One region of the Thermanaeromonas sp. DSM 22490 genome, then DNA from elsewhere that is predicted to be linked to it. Evidence: riboswitches for the same ligand, from Rfam matches in the RefSeq annotation. Region 1 holds a riboswitch; each other region holds the start of a gene.
What was found. Region 1 has a riboswitch for cobalamin ahead of cobK (precorrin-6A reductase). Riboswitches for the same ligand answer to the same signal wherever they lie in the genome.
Positions count from the first base shown of each region.

Region 1 (6,555 bases):
CCCCTGGTGGTCGGAACCGGAAGCTACCCTGGTGATTGGTGATGAAGCCTTACTGCAAGTCAATCGTCCGGAAGGATTATATATATACGATTTGGGCAAAGAGTGGCATCGATTTACAGGCAAGCATATGGTATTCGCCCTGGTGGTGGTAGAAGGAGAGTTCGCGCAAACCTTTCCTGGCCTTCTAGAAGAGATATGGCAGGGCCTAATTGCCGCCAAGCAATGGGGTAGGCAAAACCTGGCAACCCTGGCTTACCGGGCTTCTTCCCTTACTGGATTGCCTATGGGCGACCTTATAGATTATTTCCACCACCTCCAATATGATTTGACAGCAGAACACCTGGAAGGATTGCAGACCTTTTATCAGTATGCCTACGAGCAGGGCTTGCTCCCTGCTCCCGTTACTGTCAAATTGTGGAGGGCAGAACATGGAAAGGATAACGGCTAAAGTCCAGGCGGGCGAACGCTTAACACCCCAGGAAGGGCTAGAACTCTTACGTTCGGCCGATCTCTTGTTCCTGGGTTACCTGGCCGACATGGTCCGCAAGCGGTTTCACCCGGAAAATATAGTGACTTTTGTAATAGATAGGAATATCAATTATACCAACATATGCACTTGTGGGTGCCGCTTTTGCGCCTTCTATCGTCCCCTGGGTCATCCAGAAGGTTACGTCTTAAGCAGAGAAGAAATTTTCGCCAAAATTGAGGAAACAATAGGTGTGGGCGGAACCCAAATTCTCATGCAAGGCGGCCTCCATCCGGAACTATCTCTTTCGTATTTCGAAGACTTGTTTAAAAGCATTAAAGAGCGTTATCCTGTCAAGCTACATTCCCTTTCCCCGGTGGAGATAGATTACCTGGCCCAGAGGAGCGGGTTGAGCGTTGAGGAAGTGTTACGCCGTCTCATAGCCAGCGGACTAGATTCTTTACCCGGCGGCGGTGCCGAAATTTTAGTGGACCGGGTACGCGAGGTAATTAGCCCTCGTAAAACAAAGGCGGGGAGATGGCTGGAAGTCATGGCTACAGCCCACCGGTTGGGCCTTAAGACCACGGCGACCATGATGTTCGGGAGCCAGGAAACCCTGGCCGACCGTATAGCCCACCTAGAAGCTATTCGCTCTTTGCAGGATGAAACCGGTGGCTTCACCGCTTTTATTCCCTGGACTTACCAGCCTGGAAATACCGCCCTAGGGGGTACACCGCCTTCAGCCCTGGACTACCTCCGCACCTTGGCCGTAAGCCGTCTTTATCTCGACAATATACCCAATATCCAGGTTTCCTGGGTGACCCAGGGACCCAAGGTGGCTCAGATAGCCCTATCCTTCGGCGCCAATGACTTCGGGTCCACCATGTTGGAAGAAAACGTGGTCAGAGCAGCAGGGGCTCACCACCGCTGTTCTCAAGAAGAAATTATCCGTGTAATTAAAAATGCTGGCTTCCGGCCAGCCCAGCGGGACAATGTCTATAACATTCTGCGCTATTTCTGAGTTACCCCGGGGGAGGACCCAGTTCCAGCACTTCCACAATTTTTTCCACAAACCCTCTAGTTTTGATAGCTCTTACCTTTTTTTCCATCTTTACGGAGGACCTTAGCAAAGGCCAAACCTTTTCTTCTTCCGCGGTTTCAATTTCCAGGGCCAGGCCGCACAAAGAGCTTAGCTCTTTCGGTATAGGTATTAACTGGCCCTGTAAGCCTGCTTCTTTCAAAACCTTCTCCGCTCTCAAGGCATAATAAGTCGAGGGAAAAGTGAACAGAGTAACCTCGCGGTCCACCTTTACACCTCCACTTTTTATTATAGCATTATCCCTTGGCTACTTTAAGTATAGGGCCGGAGGCTTGAGTGGACCAGGGAAGACAGGCCCAAAGATCTTCTTTACAGCGCGGGGGCTTAGGACCCAAAGACCAACCGCGCTTTTGCAGCTCCCGGTAAACCTCCAGTAACCACGGTATAGTTAATCCAGCTTCCCGGATTAATTGGGGTTCAAGAAATACTTCTTCCGGCCGACCCTTAGCCAGTAATTGCCCCGATTTTAGAATAAAAATCCAGTCAGCCCAGGAATAAGCCAGATCTACATCATGGGTGGAAAGCACCACGGTTTTTCCTGCACCATTAATTTCGTCCAGCAGCTCAATAACCTGACAGGTAAGCAAAGGGTCAAGGTAAGCTGTGGGCTCGTCTAAGATTATTACCTCCGGCTCCATGGCCAGGACGGCTGCAATACAAACCCGCTTTTTTTGTCCGTAGCTTAAGAAATGGGTTGGCTTATCCGCCAGCTCCGTTATACCGGTAGCAGCCATAGCCTTTTCTACCCGCCGCTTTACTTCCTCTGGCGGCAAGCCCAAATTTAAGGGGCCAAAGGAGATCTCCTGGAACACGCTGGCCGAAAAAAGCTGGGAATCCGGATCTTGAAAAACAATCCCCACCTTCTGGCGCAAACTGGCCAAAGAGCCCCGGTCATAGCGCAGCTCCCGCCCCTGCCAGAACACCTTTCCGCGCTGGGGGCGAAAAATACCGTTAAAGTGCAAAAAAAGAGTGGATTTGCCGGCCCCGTTAGGGCCTAAAATAGCGACTTTGCTGCCCTGCTCTATCTCCAGGGAAATGCCCCTCAAAGCTGTAGTTCCATTGGGGTAGGTAAACTCAACCTCCTTAGTTGCCAAAATAGGTTCCAAGCCGTCCACCTCCGCCGTACCAGTTGAGCACCACCAGGAACACAATCCAGAGAAAAATAAGCAATATATTGCGCTTGGAGACAGTGTACGTGGGTTCCAGGACCCTAAACTCACCGCTAAATCCCCGCGAGACAAGGGCAAAATCTAACATTTGCGACCTCTGGAAGCTTTTAAGAAACAGGTTGGCAGCCAGCTGGCCCAAGGAAGACAAAGATCTGAACCACGAACTATAGCCCAACCGGGAAGACTGGGACAGATATATGTTTTCGGCCGTATCCAATAACACAAAACTGAAGCGATAAATCAAACCCATTAGTTCCAGAAAAAGGGACGGGACTCTAAGTCTGCGGAACACACTCATAATTTCTATGAGAGGTGTAGTCAGGGTTAAAAAGTAGAGGCAGGAAACGCCGGGGATCACTCGTAAGAAAAGCTGGACCGCCCTCCCCAGGTCCTGCCCGGTTATTCCTACGCTTAAGTCTCCCACGCTAAAGCTATAAAGCATTCCCTGGGGTGCCTGCCAGGAAATGGTAATAACTATGGCTATAACACTGGCTGCCAAAAAGGAAAGAGGTATCAACAGCATCCGAATATAAAACCTAAAGGGAACACCGGCAACACCGACTAAAAGCCAGCTGGTTAAGCCCAAGATAGCTAAGGAGGTCCATACAGATCTGGCGCCCAAAGACAAAAGCAAAGTCCCCAGGCTAAACACCATCTTTTCTCCCGGGTGTACACCTCGCAATTTATTGCTATAAGCGTACTGTTCTACACTAATCATGCCGCGCCCTGCTTTCTCACCTGAAGGCCTCCGTAGGAATCGCATCTCGCGACTACAGCTGCTTTTTCTCTGCAGAGGCTTTGCCTTTGAGGTAACCCAAGTAGTAACATACAAATCCACTTCCCAGCGCTGCCTGTACGGCAAACAGGAAACTTTCTACCTCACTGCTGGGCGGCTCCCATAAAGAAGCAAACCATGGCTGGTAGTCGGGTCGAACTTCACCAATGATTTCTTCAGCCCGCCCATCGGCTCCTCCAAACTCAGCCCCTTGTTGAATTATAAAGGGAACTGTTACCAGCACGACGATCAGCAAAAAAAGGATCATATTTTTTTGGGCTATATTCATATACTCCTCCCCTTATTTTAGTTGAGTACTGCCAATTCTTCCAATTCTTTTCGGTTATAGGCCACCAGGAAATTGAAGACCACAACCGTCAACAATCCTTCGGTAAGGGCCAGGGGTACCTGGGTGAGAGCAAAAATCCCCATGAACTTTATAAAGGAAGCCCCAATTCCTCCTTGCTGGGCCGGAAAAGCCAGGGCTAACTGCAGGGAAGTAGTAACGTAGGTTAATAAGTCGCCCAGAGCAGCAGCTAGGAAAGTACTCAACCACAAGGGAGCCTTTACTTTTTGCAGGAATTTGTAAGTGCCATAAGATACGAGGGGACCGATTACAGCCATGGAAAAAGTATTGGCCCCCAGGGTAGTCAGGCCTCCGTGGGCCAAAAGAAGGGCCTGAAACAGGAGTACAATGGCTCCCAAAACACTCATCACTGTGGGCCCAAAGAGAATAGCTCCTAACCCTACTCCAGTGGGATGCGAGGAGCTCCCAGTTACAGACGGAAGCTTTAAGGCAGAAAGCACAAAGGCAAAAGCACCGGCCAGGCCTAGCAAAAGCTTAAGACTAGGACTCCCTTGTACTTTGCATCTTAGGGAACGTAAGCCTGCTAGCCAAAAAGGAAGTGCCACCACAAACCAAAAGCCAGCCCAGCCCATGGGCAAAAAGCCTTCCATAATGTGCATAGCATAGGCTGGATGGGGCAGGGTTAAAGAAATTATCACAAAGTAAACAGCAAATATCCCCACCAAAGCGATGCGCTGGTACATAGGCTTCCTCCTTTTTACCAGTCCATTAATTTACTACCTGCTGGATAATGTTGACAATTTCTTCCAAGGAATGGACTGCATGGCGAGACTGCATTTGGGGGCGCTTAATTATCACCACCGGAATATTCAGCGCCAAAGCAGCGGCAATTTTGGTGTCAGTACCGCCAGCGGAACCAGAATCCCGCGTTACCACTACCTTGGCCTTATAAGCGCGAAAAATAGCCTTATTTAATTCTCGGGAAAAAGGCCCCTGCATAGCCACAATATCTCGCGGTACCAAGCCTAGATCTTGGCACTTCTTAATAACCCGGTGTTCCGGTAAAACGCGCACCACTATTCTTTTATTTTTGAGCTCGTTATAAGACAAGAAGACCTCCAAGTTATTAGTTCCGGTAGTTAGAAAAATGGTATCTCCCAGGCTCGCCGCTACCCTGGCAGCCTCTTCCCAGCTGTAAACTTGATGAATTAAGGGGTGATCGGGTAACTCCGTTTCCGAGCGCAAGAAACGCAGGTAACATAAGTTGTACTTATTACAGAGGTCTTCTACTTTTAGGGAAATTTCATTGGGAAAAGGCAAGCTCAAATCAACTACAACTTTTAAATTATATTGCCCCATAAGGTCACTGAAAGTCTTCTCTGTAACGGAATAAAGTTGGACACTTGTTATCCCCTCGTCCCGGGCCACCCGGCAGCCGTATTCACTGTTGACCCAGACTACCACTTTATAACCCCGGTTCCCGAGCAACTTAGCCAACTTCCATCCTTCACCGGTACCTCCGATTACTAAGATCACAGCCAAAACCTGCTCCTTCTGGTAAAACCTAATAAAAAACCCCGGTTTGCCTCTACCGGGGCAATGGGTTTACCAAGCCATAATTTCCAATCAGCCTCCCGGCACGACAAACCTACCTGGCATTTTTGTCTCCAAGAAAATGCCCCATGAGTCTTATGCAGGCAGGTTTTCCCGGGTGGCCAGTCATCGCCTTACCTCAAGCTACCCCTTTATTTATTAGGGGACTTTTTGAGGCAGCTCCTACTCCCGTACTAACCTTTTAGCTTTACCTTCTCGAGGTAAAGCACCCTATAAAGAAAAAACCTCCCGCCCTACATGGTCACGGAAGGTAGCTAACCTGCACCACCCCCTATCCATCGTAGGGATATGGTACTAAGGAACGAGCAGGTCTCCTGGCTTCAGTTCCTCGCTTGCCCACGCCTTCCCAGACCCTAAGGCCCAGTGGCTTTTAAAGTTTGTGGGCTTGCTCCCTGTCACAGTGGCGGGACCGCGTCAGAATCGCACTGACTTCCCCTCGCTGCCGCCTGGCAGCTTAACTCGTTCCCTCGTAGGTGTGTTAAGTTATGGTCATTTTTATTATACTGGAACCTCTTGAAAGTAGCAAGGGCTTTTTACCGGGAATACCATAAGTATGAAAGAGATTTAGAAAGGAGTGAAAAGGGTTGGAAGATCTTAGCAGGCTTTTGGCTATCCTTGGGGCCATTTTTGCTGCTGCGCAAGGAATAGTGGAACAGCTTAAGGCGCGCTGGCCGTGGTTGGGGCAAAAACTAGACGATCCCGTTCTAGAGCAGAAAAGGCAGTTAAGGGTGATTATAGTCAATGCTATCATTGCTGCTATTTTAACAGGCATAGCTGCTGTGGATGTTTTCGGCCTCTTAGGATTGGATGCTGCCTTTGCCGGCTTTAAAACATCTTACCCCGGCCTTTATCTCCTGCTGAACATGATTATCGTGGGTTTAATGTCTACTTTTGGCAGCCCCTTCCTGCACGAAATCCTGGATATACTAATAGAATTTAAGCGACATATTCGCCTTCGCAACCAGATGTCGGAATTTCATTTGCTAAAGCCTACCTCCGAGGAATCCAAAACCCGGGGAAACTAAATTAACCCCGGGTCTCCGTGTCAGCTGGACAATCCCCACTTACACGGGCCCTCAATTTTTGGAAGTCTTCAACACGGCCGCGAATTATTAGCTTGACTCC
Region 1 covers NZ_JBJHHE010000012.1:59,407-65,961, forward strand. The annotation lists gene AC1BI1_RS09230 (menaquinone biosynthetic enzyme MqnA/MqnD family protein) at 1-448, shown strand, start outside; gene mqnC (cyclic dehypoxanthinyl futalosine synthase) at 429-1,487, shown strand; gene AC1BI1_RS09240 (putative Se/S carrier protein) at 1,489-1,773, opposite strand; gene AC1BI1_RS09245 (energy-coupling factor ABC transporter ATP-binding protein) at 1,802-2,671, opposite strand; gene cbiQ (cobalt ECF transporter T component CbiQ) at 2,649-3,452, opposite strand; gene AC1BI1_RS09255 (energy-coupling factor ABC transporter substrate-binding protein) at 3,505-3,798, opposite strand; gene AC1BI1_RS09260 (energy-coupling factor ABC transporter permease) at 3,816-4,559, opposite strand; gene cobK (precorrin-6A reductase) at 4,585-5,352, opposite strand; cobalamin riboswitch at 5,718-5,908, opposite strand; gene AC1BI1_RS09270 (hypothetical protein) at 6,015-6,455, shown strand; gene hflX (GTPase HflX) at 6,457-6,555, opposite strand, start outside.

Region 2 (6,555 bases), on a different contig from region 1:
ATACCCCAAAATGTGATTTCGGTGGGGGTCAGGCTAATGACCAAACGCATAGTTATCGTTGGCGGCGGCGTGGCCGGTACTATGGTGGCCAACCGCTTAGCCCGATCTACGGTCCAAGAGCTCAATAACGGTAAACTGGAAATAGTGCAAATAGCCAATACCGCAAAGCACACGTACCAGCCCGGTTTTTTATTTATAGCCTTTAATGAGGGCTTTGTGGAACAGTTCGAAAGGGAGCAAAAATACTTGTTGCACCCCAGAATCGATTTAGTTATCGACGAAGTGAAGATCATAGATGTTAAGGGCCACAAGGTTATCACTGAGAGGCAATCCCTTGATTATGATTTTCTAGTGATAGCCACCGGGTCCTATCCCGATATGAACTCGGTGCCCGGTCTGGCGGAAGCCGGCCACACCTTCTATACTCCGGAAGGTGCCGCTAAGTTACGGGAGGCCATGTTAAACTTTCAGGGAGGCACTTTGCTCTTAACCATCGATGTGCCCCACAAGTGTCCTGTGGCACCCCTGGAGTTTATCTTTATGGCCGATGATTTTTACAGGGAATTGGGTATCCGTGAGAAAGTGAAATTGAAGTACACTTATCCCATTGGGCGCGTTCATTCCATGGAAGCTATTGCGAGCTGGGCTGTTCAAGAATTTGATAGGCGCGGAATCGAGTACGAAGTGTTCTTCAACCTGGAAAAGGTCGATCCGGAAAAGAAAATCGCCTACAACATGGACGGGTCAGAGCATCCCTTTGATTTGCTCGTCTCCATCCCGGCCCACCGCGGAGCCCAGGTCATTCAAGATTCCGGTCTAGGGGATGAAGATGGATTTATTACCACCGACCGCTATACCTTAAAAATGGAAGGACAGGATAACGTCTACGTGGTGGGCGATGCCACCAACCTCCCGGTAAGTAAAGCGGGCTCCACCGCCCATTATGAGGCAGATATAGTAGTCAAAAATATAATCAGCCAAGTAAAAGGGATTCCAGCCTCCCACCGTTATGACGGTAAAGCTTTCTGCTTCATTGAGACCGGTTTAAAGGAGGCCACCTATATAACTTTCAATTATGAACAACCGCCCAAACTGGTACCGCCTTCGGAGATGCTGCACTGGTTTAAGCTCTCTTATAACGAAATATACTGGTTGGCCGCTCGTGGCATCTTGTAAAGGGGAGGGGAGAAAATGGCCCACGGAGTCGCCTACAATTTAAATCGCCCGGAGACTTCAGAGCTTCTGCAGGAGCTGCAAAAGGTTAATAATAACCTTGAAAGCCTCCTAGCAGAATTGAATAGGTTGCAAGCAACCGGGACCCTCGATACCCTCATAAAGCTCGGTGTAGTTATCCAGGCTGCCAAGGATTCCTTGACACCGGGTGTGGTCACCAGTGTTCTGTCTCAGGTGGTAAACACCCTGTCCCTCTTAGACCGCATCCAATCCCTGGGCGGGGACCAGCTCATAGCCGGTACTATCCAGGCCTTGGAGGAAGCTGTTCAAGAAAGCAAGGACCAACCGCCGAGAAGCTTATGGAGCCTGCTGCGGCTACTAAAAAAGGACCCTCAAGTTAAAAAGAGTTTAGGGATATTGGTTTCCTTTTTACAAAAGTTCTCTACGAATCTAAACTTTGCCCAGTAGAAGTAAGGGGCCCATCTGGCCGGACAAGCCAGCGGACCCCTCTTCTTTATATTATTAAAAAAACAGGTGGGTTAGCTTCTAACTTCTACCTCATCAAAAAACGGTTCCAATTTTTGTGCTATATTCCTTAAGGTGGATGATGAATATGGAGGGAGATCCCGGTAATATCCATCGATAACAGAATCCGCGGATCTAAACTGCTGTAAAACATATCGCCTAGCCCCGGAAAGCATATGCCCGAGGGCTAAAAGATCTTCCTCCGTTAACAGGCCCGGAACCACTGTGGTCCGGAATTCATAAGCCACCCGGCTGTTTTTAATAAGGGTGATGGTTTCCTTTATAGCCTCGAGATCCGCCCGGACACCTGTAAGCAGGTTATACTTTTCCAGAGGCCCTTTAACATCCATAGCCACATAATCGAGGAGATCTTTTTCTAAAAGCCCGGCTATAACTTCGGGTTTCGTGCCATTAGTATCTATTTTGACTTTAATCCCCCTTACTTTTAATTGCTTGATAAAATCCTCCAGGTTGAAGGTTAAAGTCGGCTCTCCTCCGGTTAGACAGACGGCCTGTATGAAAGACTTCCGCCGGTCCAAAAAAGTTAAAATCTCTTCTTGGGCAATCTCCGGCAAAGCAGAAGGGCGCAATACCAGATCAGCATTATGGCACCAGGGGCAGCGCAAATTACACCCCCCGAAGAAGAGGGTGGTACAAACCTCGCCGGGAAAATCCACCAGGCTAGTCTTTTGTATACCTCTAATGGTAATAGGGCCTCACCACACCCTTTATCCTGCAAGGTTAAAAACTCGGCGCTCGCTAAATTCAGCCTGCTTGCCCTTATTCCAGTTTTTAACCGGGCGGTAGTACCCCACAATCCTGCTCCACACCTCCGCTTCCCGGCCGCAAGTAGGGCAGGTCCATTGCTCTCCCTCCAAGTAACCGTGCTCCGGGCATACGCTAAAGGTTGGAGTAATGGTGAGATAGGGCAGGCGGAAATTGGCCATCACTGTCTGTAAGAAGCGGCGGCAGGCAGCCAGGTCTGTTATCCTTTCCCCTAAATAGGCATGAAAGACGGTGCCCCCGGTATATTTAATTTGCAAAGGATCCTGGTGTTCCAGGGCTTCAAAAACATCCTGGGTAAAATTAACAGGCAAATGAGTGGAATTGGTGTAGTAAGGCTCTTCAGTTCCCGAGGTAATGATATCCGGATAGAGGGATTTGTCCAGACGCGCCAGGCGGTAAGAAGTGCCCTCGGCCGGGGTAGCCTCCAGATTAAAGAGTTGACCCGTTTCTTCCTGATAAGCGGTTAAGGTGTCCCGCATGAAATCCAGCACTTCCAGGGCAAAATCCCTGCCCTCCTCGGTATCAATGCCCTTTCCCATAAGTCCCAGTAAAGCTTCGTGCATGCCTACTATACCAATGGTATTGAAGTGGTTTTCCCAGTACCTGCCAAAGCGTTCTTTAACGTACCGCAGGTAAAACCGAGAATAAGGATAAAGACCCTGTTCCGTTAGTTTTTCCAGGATGTTACGCTTAAGCAACAGGCTCTCTTTAGCCAAATCCATGCAGGCCTTTAGCCTCTCTAAAAACTCTTGTTTAGAAGAGCTTAGATAACCCAGCCGCGGTAAATTAATGGTAACCACCCCGATGGAACCGGTAAGGGGGTTGGCTCCAAAAAGCCCGCCACCCCTTTTCTTGAGCTCCCGGTTATCCAGCCTCAACCGGCAGCACATGCTGCGCACATCCTCTGGCTTAAGATCCGAGTTGATGAAATTGGCAAAATAGGGGATGCCGTACTTGGCCGTCATGGCCAGAATTTTCTCCGCCACCGGACTTTCCCAGGGAAAATCAGGTGTAATGTTGTAAGTCGGGATGGGAAAAGTAAAGATGCGGCCTTTAGCATCACCCTCCATCATTACCTCGCAAAAAGCCTGATTGAGCCAGTCCATTTCCTTCTGGAATTCACCGTAACATTCCTTCTGACGTTTTCCTCCGATTATTACCGGCTCATTAGCCAAGGTGGGAGGAACAACTACGTCCAGGGTAAGATTGACAAAAGGTGTCTGGAAGCCCACCCTAGTAGGCACGTTTAGGTTAAAGATAAACTCCTGGAGGGCTTGCTTCACTTCCCGGTAATCCAGGCCATCATACCGGATGAAAGGGGCTAAATAAGTGTCAAAGTTGGAAAAAGCTTGGGCGCCAGCCGCCTCTCCCTGCAGAGTATAGAAGAAATTGGCCATCTGTCCCAGGGCAGTACGGAAATGTTTGGGCGGCGCGCTCTCCACCTTCTGGCCCACCCCGGCAAAGCCCACTTCCAGAAGGTCGGCCAGGTCCCACCCGCAGCAGTAGGGAGCCAAAAGACTCAGATCGTGTATATGTATGCTGCCCTCTTCGTGGGCCCGGCGAATCTCGGGAGTATAAATCTTCTCCAACCAGTACTTAGAAGTTACCGCCGCAATGATATGATTATTAAGCCCCTGCAGGGAATAATTCATGTTGCTGTTTTCGTTGATGCGCCAGTCCCGCCCGTCTAAATAATCCTGCACCATTTTTTCTACATTGACTAAAAGATTGCGGAAGTCCCGCCACTCGGCATGTTGCTGGCGGTAAAGGATATAGGCCTTAGCCGTACGGGCATGTCCATTTTCTATTAAAACCTTTTCTACCAGATCCTGTACATCTTCTACAGTGGGCAGCTGGTCAGTAAATTTCTGGGCTATTAAGGCCGTAACCTGGTTAGCCAGCTCACAGGCTAGCCGGCGGTCCTGCCCGCCTACGGCCTTAGCCGCCTTGAAAATAGCGTTGATAATGCGCTCTTGGTCAAAATCTACCACGCGGCCATCCCGTTTGATTATCTTCTTGGGCAACATCTTTTTCTTCTCCCCTCTTTTTAACTCTTATCCTTGTAAACCCAATCCTTCTCTCCAACAAAGCAAAAACCCAACTACGAATGTCCTCTACCAAGTAGTTGGGCGTAAGTTTCCTCTAACCCTTTCCCTACCTAAGCCCCCTCCCCATGCTCGTGGGTGAAAGGTGTGAATGCCAACGGGCAGGTCTCCTGGCTCAGATTCATCGCTCCTTACCTCCTTCCCAGGGTAGCGGTTACCCCAGTGGCTCTTGGTAAGGGCTCCCCTTCACAGTGGCGGCACCGCGCCGGATTTCCACCGGCTTCCCTTTAACCCGTTTAATAATGGTTTCGGCAAAAAAAGAAAAATTCCTCCCCCTTGTCAAGGGATATATAATACCTCCAGGATGCCAGGCCCTACATGTCTTACATAAGAAACAATGCTTTTGGGGTATCCTAAACCAGAGGTGAGGCCGATGAGCCACAAGAAGAATAACGATGCCCTCCGTACAGAAGATCAGCTGGACAGACTGAAGTGGGAAACGGCCAAAGAACTGGGCTTAGAGGACGATCTGGCCAATGCGGGCGAGGAGTTAACTGTCCGGGAGGCAGGTAAAATTGGCGGCAATATGGTGCGCAAACTGGTCAAAGCCGGAGAAAAAGCTCTGGCTGAAGAAGGAGAGCGTAAAGCTCGCCTAAACCTGCGAGATAAAGGAGATAACTTCTAAGGTAAAGGTTGCGCCCGAAAGGGCGCCATCTTTTCTGGAGCTGCACTTCAAAAGCCGTACCCATCCCCTACCTATCCAGCCAAGACTTTCATATTTATTTCTCATTGATTGCCCGTCTCAATCCCTTTCCAAAGGTCATTAACTTTTTTATACTTTTTAGAGGAAAATGAGGCTCGTTGGAGAATATAGATATGATTTCAGCTGAAATTTTCTTTTTGCTTTGGGTGGACATCCTTTCTTGTCAACCCAGAGAGCCTTCTGCCTTTCAGGAATATGTTAATCCCAGCATTGGCGCTTCTTGTTCCCCTGCATTTTGTGAATGATCTATAATTAAATTTATAACTCCATCCAAACTCTCAAAGAAAGGATGTTGCCTTCAATGGAAGAGCGGACTTTTCTCGATGGTCTCTCTTTGCTGGCCGAAAAAAATAATTATATCGACCCGGAGTTATATGAAAAGTATAATGTAAAGCGCGGTTTGAGAAATAAAGATGGCACCGGTGTTTTAGTGGGTTTAACCGAAATAGGAGAGGTACATGGTTATATTCTTGATGAAGGTGAAAGAATTCCGGATAAGGGACGTTTGCTCTACCGGGGGATCGATGTTTGGGACATTGTTCACGGCTTCCAGAAAGAAAATAGATACGGGTTCGAGGAAGTTTGTTATCTGCTAATTTTTGGGGAATTACCCGACCGGCGAAGCCTTCAGGAATTCACAAACCTTCTAGCAGAAAAAAGAAACCTTCCCGAGGGATTTGTAGAAGATATGATTCTTAAGGCCCCCAGCCGAGATATTATGAATAAATTGGCCAGGAGCGTTTTAGCTTCTTATTCTTATGATGAAAACCCGGATGATACAAGTATCAGAAATGTCGTTAGACAGAGCATTGAGCTTATAGCCCGCTTCCCCATCATGGCAGCCTATGGCTACCAAGCCAAATGCCATTACTATGATAACAAGAGCCTGTATATACATTTACCGCAAAAGGAATTGGGTACCGCCGAAAATTTTCTGCACATGATAAGATCTGATAATCAATACACCAAGCTTGAAGCTGAATTGCTGGACCTGGCTCTGGTGCTCCATGCCGAGCACGGCGGAGGTAACAATTCCACCTTTACCGTTCATGTTGTTGCTTCCACCGGAACCGATATATACTCCGTTATTGCTGCGGCGGTGGGTTCCTTAAAAGGCCCCAAGCATGGCGGAGCCAATATTAAAGTAATGGAAATGATGGATGATATAAAAGAAAATGTCAAGGACTGGAAGGATGAAGAAGAAGTTAAGTATTACCTGGCCAAGATTTTAAGGAAAGAAGCTTTCGACAGGAAAGGATTAAT
Region 2 covers NZ_JBJHHE010000042.1:2,276-8,830, reverse strand. The annotation lists gene AC1BI1_RS14845 (NAD(P)/FAD-dependent oxidoreductase) at 37-1,176, shown strand; gene AC1BI1_RS14840 (DUF1641 domain-containing protein) at 1,192-1,641, shown strand; gene AC1BI1_RS14835 (anaerobic ribonucleoside-triphosphate reductase activating protein) at 1,713-2,393, opposite strand; gene AC1BI1_RS14830 (ribonucleoside triphosphate reductase) at 2,427-4,511, opposite strand; cobalamin riboswitch at 4,673-4,840, opposite strand; gene AC1BI1_RS14825 (small, acid-soluble spore protein, alpha/beta type) at 4,963-5,214, shown strand; gene AC1BI1_RS14820 (citrate/2-methylcitrate synthase) at 5,594-6,555, shown strand, end outside.
Region 2: it holds a riboswitch for cobalamin, as region 1 does, so the genes downstream of both, AC1BI1_RS14830 (ribonucleoside triphosphate reductase) here and cobK (precorrin-6A reductase) in region 1, are expected to answer to the same signal.

Region 3 (6,555 bases), on a different contig from region 1:
CATTTCGCTGGGGTCGGGAGTAAAAATATCAAATTTGGGTGCCACTCTTGCCGCCTTAGCTGCGTACATGGCCCCGGCATCGGCAATTAACAAAGGCCGGGGTTGGCACCTCTCCAGCACCTCACAAAGCTTTTGCATCAATCTAACTATGGGCAGGCAATAATGTAGGGCAAGAATCCTAGGCTTCAGTTCCCTCACATGCTCTATTAAATATTGATAGAGACGCCTGGTGCCCTGGCCCTGGCCAATATCTCCGGCCAGAAGCGCGTGAGGGGGCTCCAAGCCCAAAGCACTTGTTACCGCAAGGGCGGCGCTGATCATGGCTCCTGTGCCCTGCCCGCAAGGGAAAGTGAAATCTTTGATCTGTAGCGAATTTCTTACCCTGACCACTTTACCGTGGACAAGGGCGAGGTCTTCTGCGGGAAGAGTCCCCGCAATGAGGATCAAGTGAACTTTCCTCCCTTCCAGATGGCCAAAGCCTCCTCCCACGCCCTATCCAACATTAAAGCGCAGAGGGTGAAACCTTTTTCCCGGGGCCGGTCAACTTCGTCCAGCTTGCGGCCGACTAATTGGGTGTAAAGGTAAGGGACGTCCGGACAGCCCCCGCCCGAAATGTTAACGATGATCCCGCTATTTTTGGCGAAGACAATCTTCATATTACCTGCCTTTACCATTACGTGTTGGGGGAAGGCTACGGCCTTCACGATCTGGAGCATCTCGGCCGACCCTTCGAGGGGGTAAATGCCCAGATAGGATACCTTCCCCTGTAAAGCCCGCGCTAGGGCTGTTTGCTCTATGAGCTCCACCTCCAAGGCCAAATCACACCCTTGGCGTAAGCTCGGCGGGGGCGCCACTAGCTTGCATTCATGGCCTCCCTTTTTAAGTATTTTTTCCCCCTTTAGCGCTTCTTCCACTGAGGGGAAGATGATTATTCCTCGAGTGGTTGGGGTTTTGTGGACTGGTTCCTCGGCACGGGCGGAGCGCTTAAAAATCAACTTAGTTATCCTCCTGTCCTTATCGGGAGCTAGTAAGCTCTTTTAGCTTTCCAAGGTACCGGATCGGTTTGAATATCAGTCTACTTTTTCCCGCATAAGCAGACCAACGGCCAGGGCAAAGGCTATACCGATCAGTACGGCTGCAGGGCCTAAGGGGCTAGGGCCTTGGGGACTGGAGGCCAGACCGAAATTATGGGCGAAGGCCGCCCCGGCTATAATGCCCCAAAGGGTGATACCGGCGTCGATATCACCCTCGGCCGCCAGTATGGTCTGGCGCAGGGGACATCCTCCCAGGAGAGTAGCAGTAAGTCCGGCCAAAGTCATCCCCAGAAAGTTCCACAGATGGCTATTGTGGGAGATCGGCTGGTTCACAAAACCCACTTGAATCTTGCCGAACAAGGCATTGATAATCAAAGCCCCCACGAAGAAAGCGGCTATACCGCTAAAAAGATAGGTGTCTTTGACCAGAAAAAGGTCGCGCCATCCCCCTACAAAGCACATGCGGGTCCTCTGGGCCAGGAATCCAAACACCAAGCCTGCTCCCAGCGAGAGGATTAGTGGGGCTCGCGCGGCTCCCGGCCCTTCTTTGCTGGCCAATATAAATTGAGGTTTAAAGATGGCCAATAAGAGCAGGCCTAACATAAAAAGAGGCATCATCCACCCCGCGGCGCTGTAGGTGGGAGCGGAGCGGCCCAGGTTGAAGCCGTTTTTCAACAGATAAATTCCTATTAGGGCGCCGGCTATCACCCCGGCTATACCTGTTAGTCCATTTAAATCTCCTCCCGCCAGTCTCAACACCGCCCTAACCGGGCACCCCAGGAAGACCAGAGCGCCTATCATAAAGAACACGCCTAGAAAAAAGCGCACCAGAGGCGCGGACCCTCCACGGGCACGGAATTCACCGAAGGCTAAGGCAGATACGAAGCCCCCCAGGGCCATACCCATAATTTCTGGCCGCAAGTACTGCACTGTTGCCGCCCGGTGCAATCCTAAGGCGCCAGTTATGTCCCGGTAAAAACAAGCCAGGCAAATACCCATGTTCGCCGGGTTGCCCGCCACGGTCATTAAAGCTGCTACAGCTCCCAGAATGAGTCCCGCGATAATCATTAAGTATTTGCGAGAAAAAATGCCGGTCATGCCAACACCTCCTGTTGTTTTCTTTAAGCCCGGCCTGGATACTGGCCTAGCTATTTAATTCTGGCTCTCAACAATAAATTCCTTCATACTTAGTATTCCATATAGTTATATCATTCCCTGTTTCCGGTGGTTCCCTGGCTGAGTTACCCAGGCAGTAAAATTTGTACATGAGAGGTGGCGGGGAAAAGCGCCATTTTCTGGTAGCGCAAGCTATAACAAAAACGAATAAGCGGGACACACCTTCTTGGGGGGGAATTCCTGACCCCAATTGCAACTTATTGGCGAGAAGGGTGGATTTTCGTTTTTGAAGATAGCAGGATTCAACGGGCTAAATAGCGAAGAAAAATATAGACAAGTGAATAATTTTGGGAACAGGAGGCCTCTCAAGAGAGGCAAGAGGGAAGTCCGGTGCGAGTCCGGCGCGGTCCCGCCACTGTGAGGGGGATCCACCTTACACAATGCCACTGGGGTAACCTGGGAAGGCGTAAGGTGGGAGAGGAACCCGAGCCAGGAAACCTGCCTGTTCTCCTGCCACCGCTGATCTACGCGAGATAGGGAGGTGGTCTTTTTGCTCATCTCAAGAGCTAGAGCTGCCCCGGTCCGCCGTAGGCCGGGGTTTTTTGATCGGGCTTGGTTTTAGTTAGAGAATCTAGCTTTCCGGAATACACAGAAGAAGAGGCAGGGGGGAAATAAGGTGTACTGGAGAAGGAAAATGGGGCGCCCTTTGGCAACTTTGCTCGTGGCCTTGATGGTTTTTTCTCTAGTAGTTCCTTTTGCGGGGGCCAAAGCGGCGGAAGCAAACTTGGTGTCTGACCTTATGGATAAGGCAGCAGGTATCCTTTATAGTGATTTTACAAAAAATGGATCCAAGAACCAGGATGATGGTGTAGGTGCTTATGCTTCTTATATCCTCACCCAGGCGGGCGTTGATGTAAATGCCTGGGTGTATAATGGCGTACCACTGAAAGAAGCTGTAATCGACCTAGTGTACCAGGATATTGCCGGTTCTTCAGATCCGTCTAAAGTACCGGCCAAGAGGTTGGCCCAGGACTTGCTAGGCATGAAGGCCTTGGGCCGGGAGGATTTGGTGCAGCAACTACTCCAGATTCTCAAGAGCAGAGAAGGGATCCACGGTTTTGACTCAAACATTTTCAGCGATTTTCCAGCCTACGACCTTTTAGGTCGGGCAGACTTGATGAGCGTCATAAATCAGGTTTATGCCCGGGAATACATTTTATCCCAGCAGGATACGGTAGTCGGGAACACTTATGGTGCTTGGGGTATCGCCTGGGACGGCGTTTTTTATCCCGACTTCGTGGCCACAGCCCAAGCTGTACGGGCTCTGGCCTATTTAGATCAGGACAAGTCCGACCAGGAGATCCAGGTAGCGATCGAGCGCGGGATGCAATGGCTGAAAAAGCAGCAGCAACCCGACGGTAGTTTTGCAGTAAGCAATTGGGACGACCCTTTAATAGATACAGTGGAAATGATCGCTACTTTAAAAGTCCTGCGAGAAGACCCGGCCTCAGTGAAAAGTGGTGAAGGCAAGAGCCCGGTCGATTACCTGCTGACCAAGGCTTTGAATTCCGATGGCACTTTCGGCGCCTCTAAAAATGTTATGGATGCTGCCTGGGCCCTCTATGGATACTACCTGGTTGGCGCACGAGAGTCAGAGTCGTTCAAAAAGACTTTCAAAGACATTCAGGGACATTGGGCACAGAAAGATGTAGAGCTCATGGCTAGAAGGCTTATTGCCCGGGGCCTGAGCGAAGATATTTTTGCTCCCGATCAAGAGGTGACTCGGGCACAGGCGGTTGCTTTCCTGGTGCGGTCTTTGGGACTGGAAGAGTCCAACCTCAAAGAGACCAGCTTCCGGGATGTGCCCCCGCAGCACTGGGCTTCCCAGACGATAGAAGCTGCTTACCGGGCGGGACTGGTGGTTGGTACAGGTGAGGGGAATTTTGAGCCGGAAAGGACCATCACCAGGGAGGAAATGGCCGCCCTCCTAGTCCGGGCCCTTAAGAAGGCCGGTTGGGAGCCAGCGAAAGGGGGAGCTGAAGATAAGAACAACCTGGCGGTTTACGCCGATAGCTCAGAGATATCTCCCTGGGCCAGGGACAGCGTCAAGGTTTGCGTAAGTACAGGTATCCTCCGGGGTAGGTCGGCCGCTGAATTGGTCCCTAAGGGTAAAATAACGCGAGCGGAAGCCATGGTAATGCTGAAAAGAATGCTACAGGTGCTGGGGAGAATACCGGAGTCCCCCTAAAGCATTAGTATCTCACCGGGGGCAGGCTGGCTTACTGAGCTTGCCTCCGGTGTTTTTCCTCGCACGCGGGACACATGCCCAAATTCCGGATAAGGAGAATGGATGTATGAAGAAAGTTTATCTGATATCTCTGGCCTTGCTATTTTTAGCCCTGCTGGTTCCCGCACTGGTAACCAATAAAGAAAAGAATTTAACCCTGGGGGAGCCCGTGCAGAAGACCCAGGTCGAATCTGCTGCCCTCCCCTCTAATATTACCGGAAGCCCGGAAAAGCCTGAAGGCAGGGGAGAACCCGAACCCTCCCCACAGTACAAGACAGCACCCGGGGCTCCATCGATAACCCTTCAGGCCCAAGAAGGGCGGGGAAAGGAAGAAGTCCAACAGCCGAAAAAAGAGCAGAAAGTGCAACAGGTGGAGGGGAGTCCCCAACAGCAAAAGGGCGTAGTAGGTGAAGGGGAAAAAGAATTCGTGGTTGTTGGCGTAGCAGTGGTAGGAAAGGATCAGGAACTTTTGTATGGCCCCGCTGAGGTCAAAGTGACAGAAAAGAATCCCTGGGGTTTTACTGCGCTGGGTGCCCTGGAGGCTACCGGGCTGCCCTATGCTCTATCTACCAGGTTTCCTGGTCTGGTGGAAAGTATCGCCGGCCAGCCCAACAAGGGGATGTCGGGGTGGATGTACAAGGTAAACGATGAGGTTCCCATGGTCGCTGCCGGCCAGAAAACCCTAAAGCCTGGAGACAAAGTGATATGGTGGTATAGCACCAGTATGGGTTCTCCGGGACCCCGATGGGAGGAACTGGCGAACCGCTAAAGAAGGGGAAGGGCTATGCTGGACAGGTTACTTTATGAGGATAAAGGCGTTTTTTTGCAAAGCCTCCATACAGTAGTAACCCTAACATATCTTACAGTTTTGTGTGTCCTGGCCCTGCTTTTCTCCCATCCCCTATACTTAGCTGGGATGTTGATTATAAGCATCTTAGCTGTGGTGGCGGCCCAAGTAGTGGATAAGTGGGAAGCTTATTTAAAGATGGGGCTGGGGATGGCCATTTTAATTATAGTTATTAATGCGCTGGTGTTTCGCACAGGAAAAACAGTTCTGGGAGCAGGGTGGATAAGAGTGTCTCTGGAAGCCATTGGCTATGGTGCGGCCATGGCCATCCGCCTGCTGACTATAATGACTGTTTTCTGCCTCTTTAATGGATTGGTTCACCCGGATAAGCTCCTGAGGCTTTTTTCCCGTTGGGCATTCAAATCGGCTTTAGTGGTATCCCTGGCTACTAGGATGTTTCCTCTAGCCGCGCGAGATTTGTTGAACGCCCGGGAAGTGCTGCAAATGAGGGGAGTAGATTACGCTAGGGGAAGTTGGGGGGAAAGGTTAAAGAAGTACTCATGGCTACTGGATATTCTTCTCTTATCTTCCCTAGAGGGGGCCTGGCAAGTGGCGGAAGCCATGGAGGCCCGGGCTTTTGGCACTGGACCCCGTTCCTGCTACCAGAACGAGTTGACCCGGCCGAGGGATTTCCTGTGCTTGGCGGCTAGCTTGGCCGCCTTAGGTCTTGCCCTGTACGCCAAGGTCAAGGGATATGGTGATTTTAACTATTATCCGCAATTGGATCCCTTGCTCCCCAACAGTTCTGTCATTATTTTGCTGGCCCTTATAATGACCAGTCTTGCCTGGCCCATACTTTTAAGCTGGGGGTGGCAGCTTTGCCCCTATTTGAGATCAAAAATTTGACCTACTATTATCCGGAGACTCAAGCACCAGCGTTGAAAAATATTAATCTGCGCATTGAAGAAGGAGAGTTTGTGCTGATTGTAGGAGGGTCGGGTTCGGGTAAATCTTCCCTGGCCCGGGCTCTGGCCGGCTTAATCCCTGATTTTTACGGAGGAAAGATAGGGGGTAAGATTTACTTTAAGGGCCGGGATTTGGGGAGCTTTGACCGTCGGGGCCTTAGGTCGCAAGTGGGTATTGTTTTCCAGGATCCAGAAAAACAGCTGGTCATGACCACTGTGGAGGCGGAAGTGGCCTTTGGCTTGGAGAATTTAGGTTTACCCCCGAAAGAGATGTTGCGGCGGGTGGCCGAAGTCATGAGTTACTTTAATTTATCGCCCCTCAAAAAGGAATTCATAGGAAGTATTTCAGGAGGGCAGAAACAGAAG
Region 3 covers NZ_JBJHHE010000005.1:17,085-23,639, forward strand. The annotation lists gene AC1BI1_RS04990 (NAD(P)H-hydrate dehydratase) at 1-447, opposite strand, end outside; gene AC1BI1_RS04995 (putative Se/S carrier protein) at 444-995, opposite strand; gene yedE (YedE family putative selenium transporter) at 1,071-2,132, opposite strand; cobalamin riboswitch at 2,489-2,670, shown strand; gene AC1BI1_RS05005 (S-layer homology domain-containing protein) at 2,827-4,398, shown strand; gene AC1BI1_RS05010 (DUF4430 domain-containing protein) at 4,505-5,206, shown strand; gene AC1BI1_RS05015 (energy-coupling factor transporter transmembrane component T) at 5,222-6,130, shown strand; gene AC1BI1_RS05020 (ABC transporter ATP-binding protein) at 6,103-6,555, shown strand, end outside.
Region 3: it holds a riboswitch for cobalamin, as region 1 does, so the genes downstream of both, AC1BI1_RS05005 (S-layer homology domain-containing protein) here and cobK (precorrin-6A reductase) in region 1, are expected to answer to the same signal.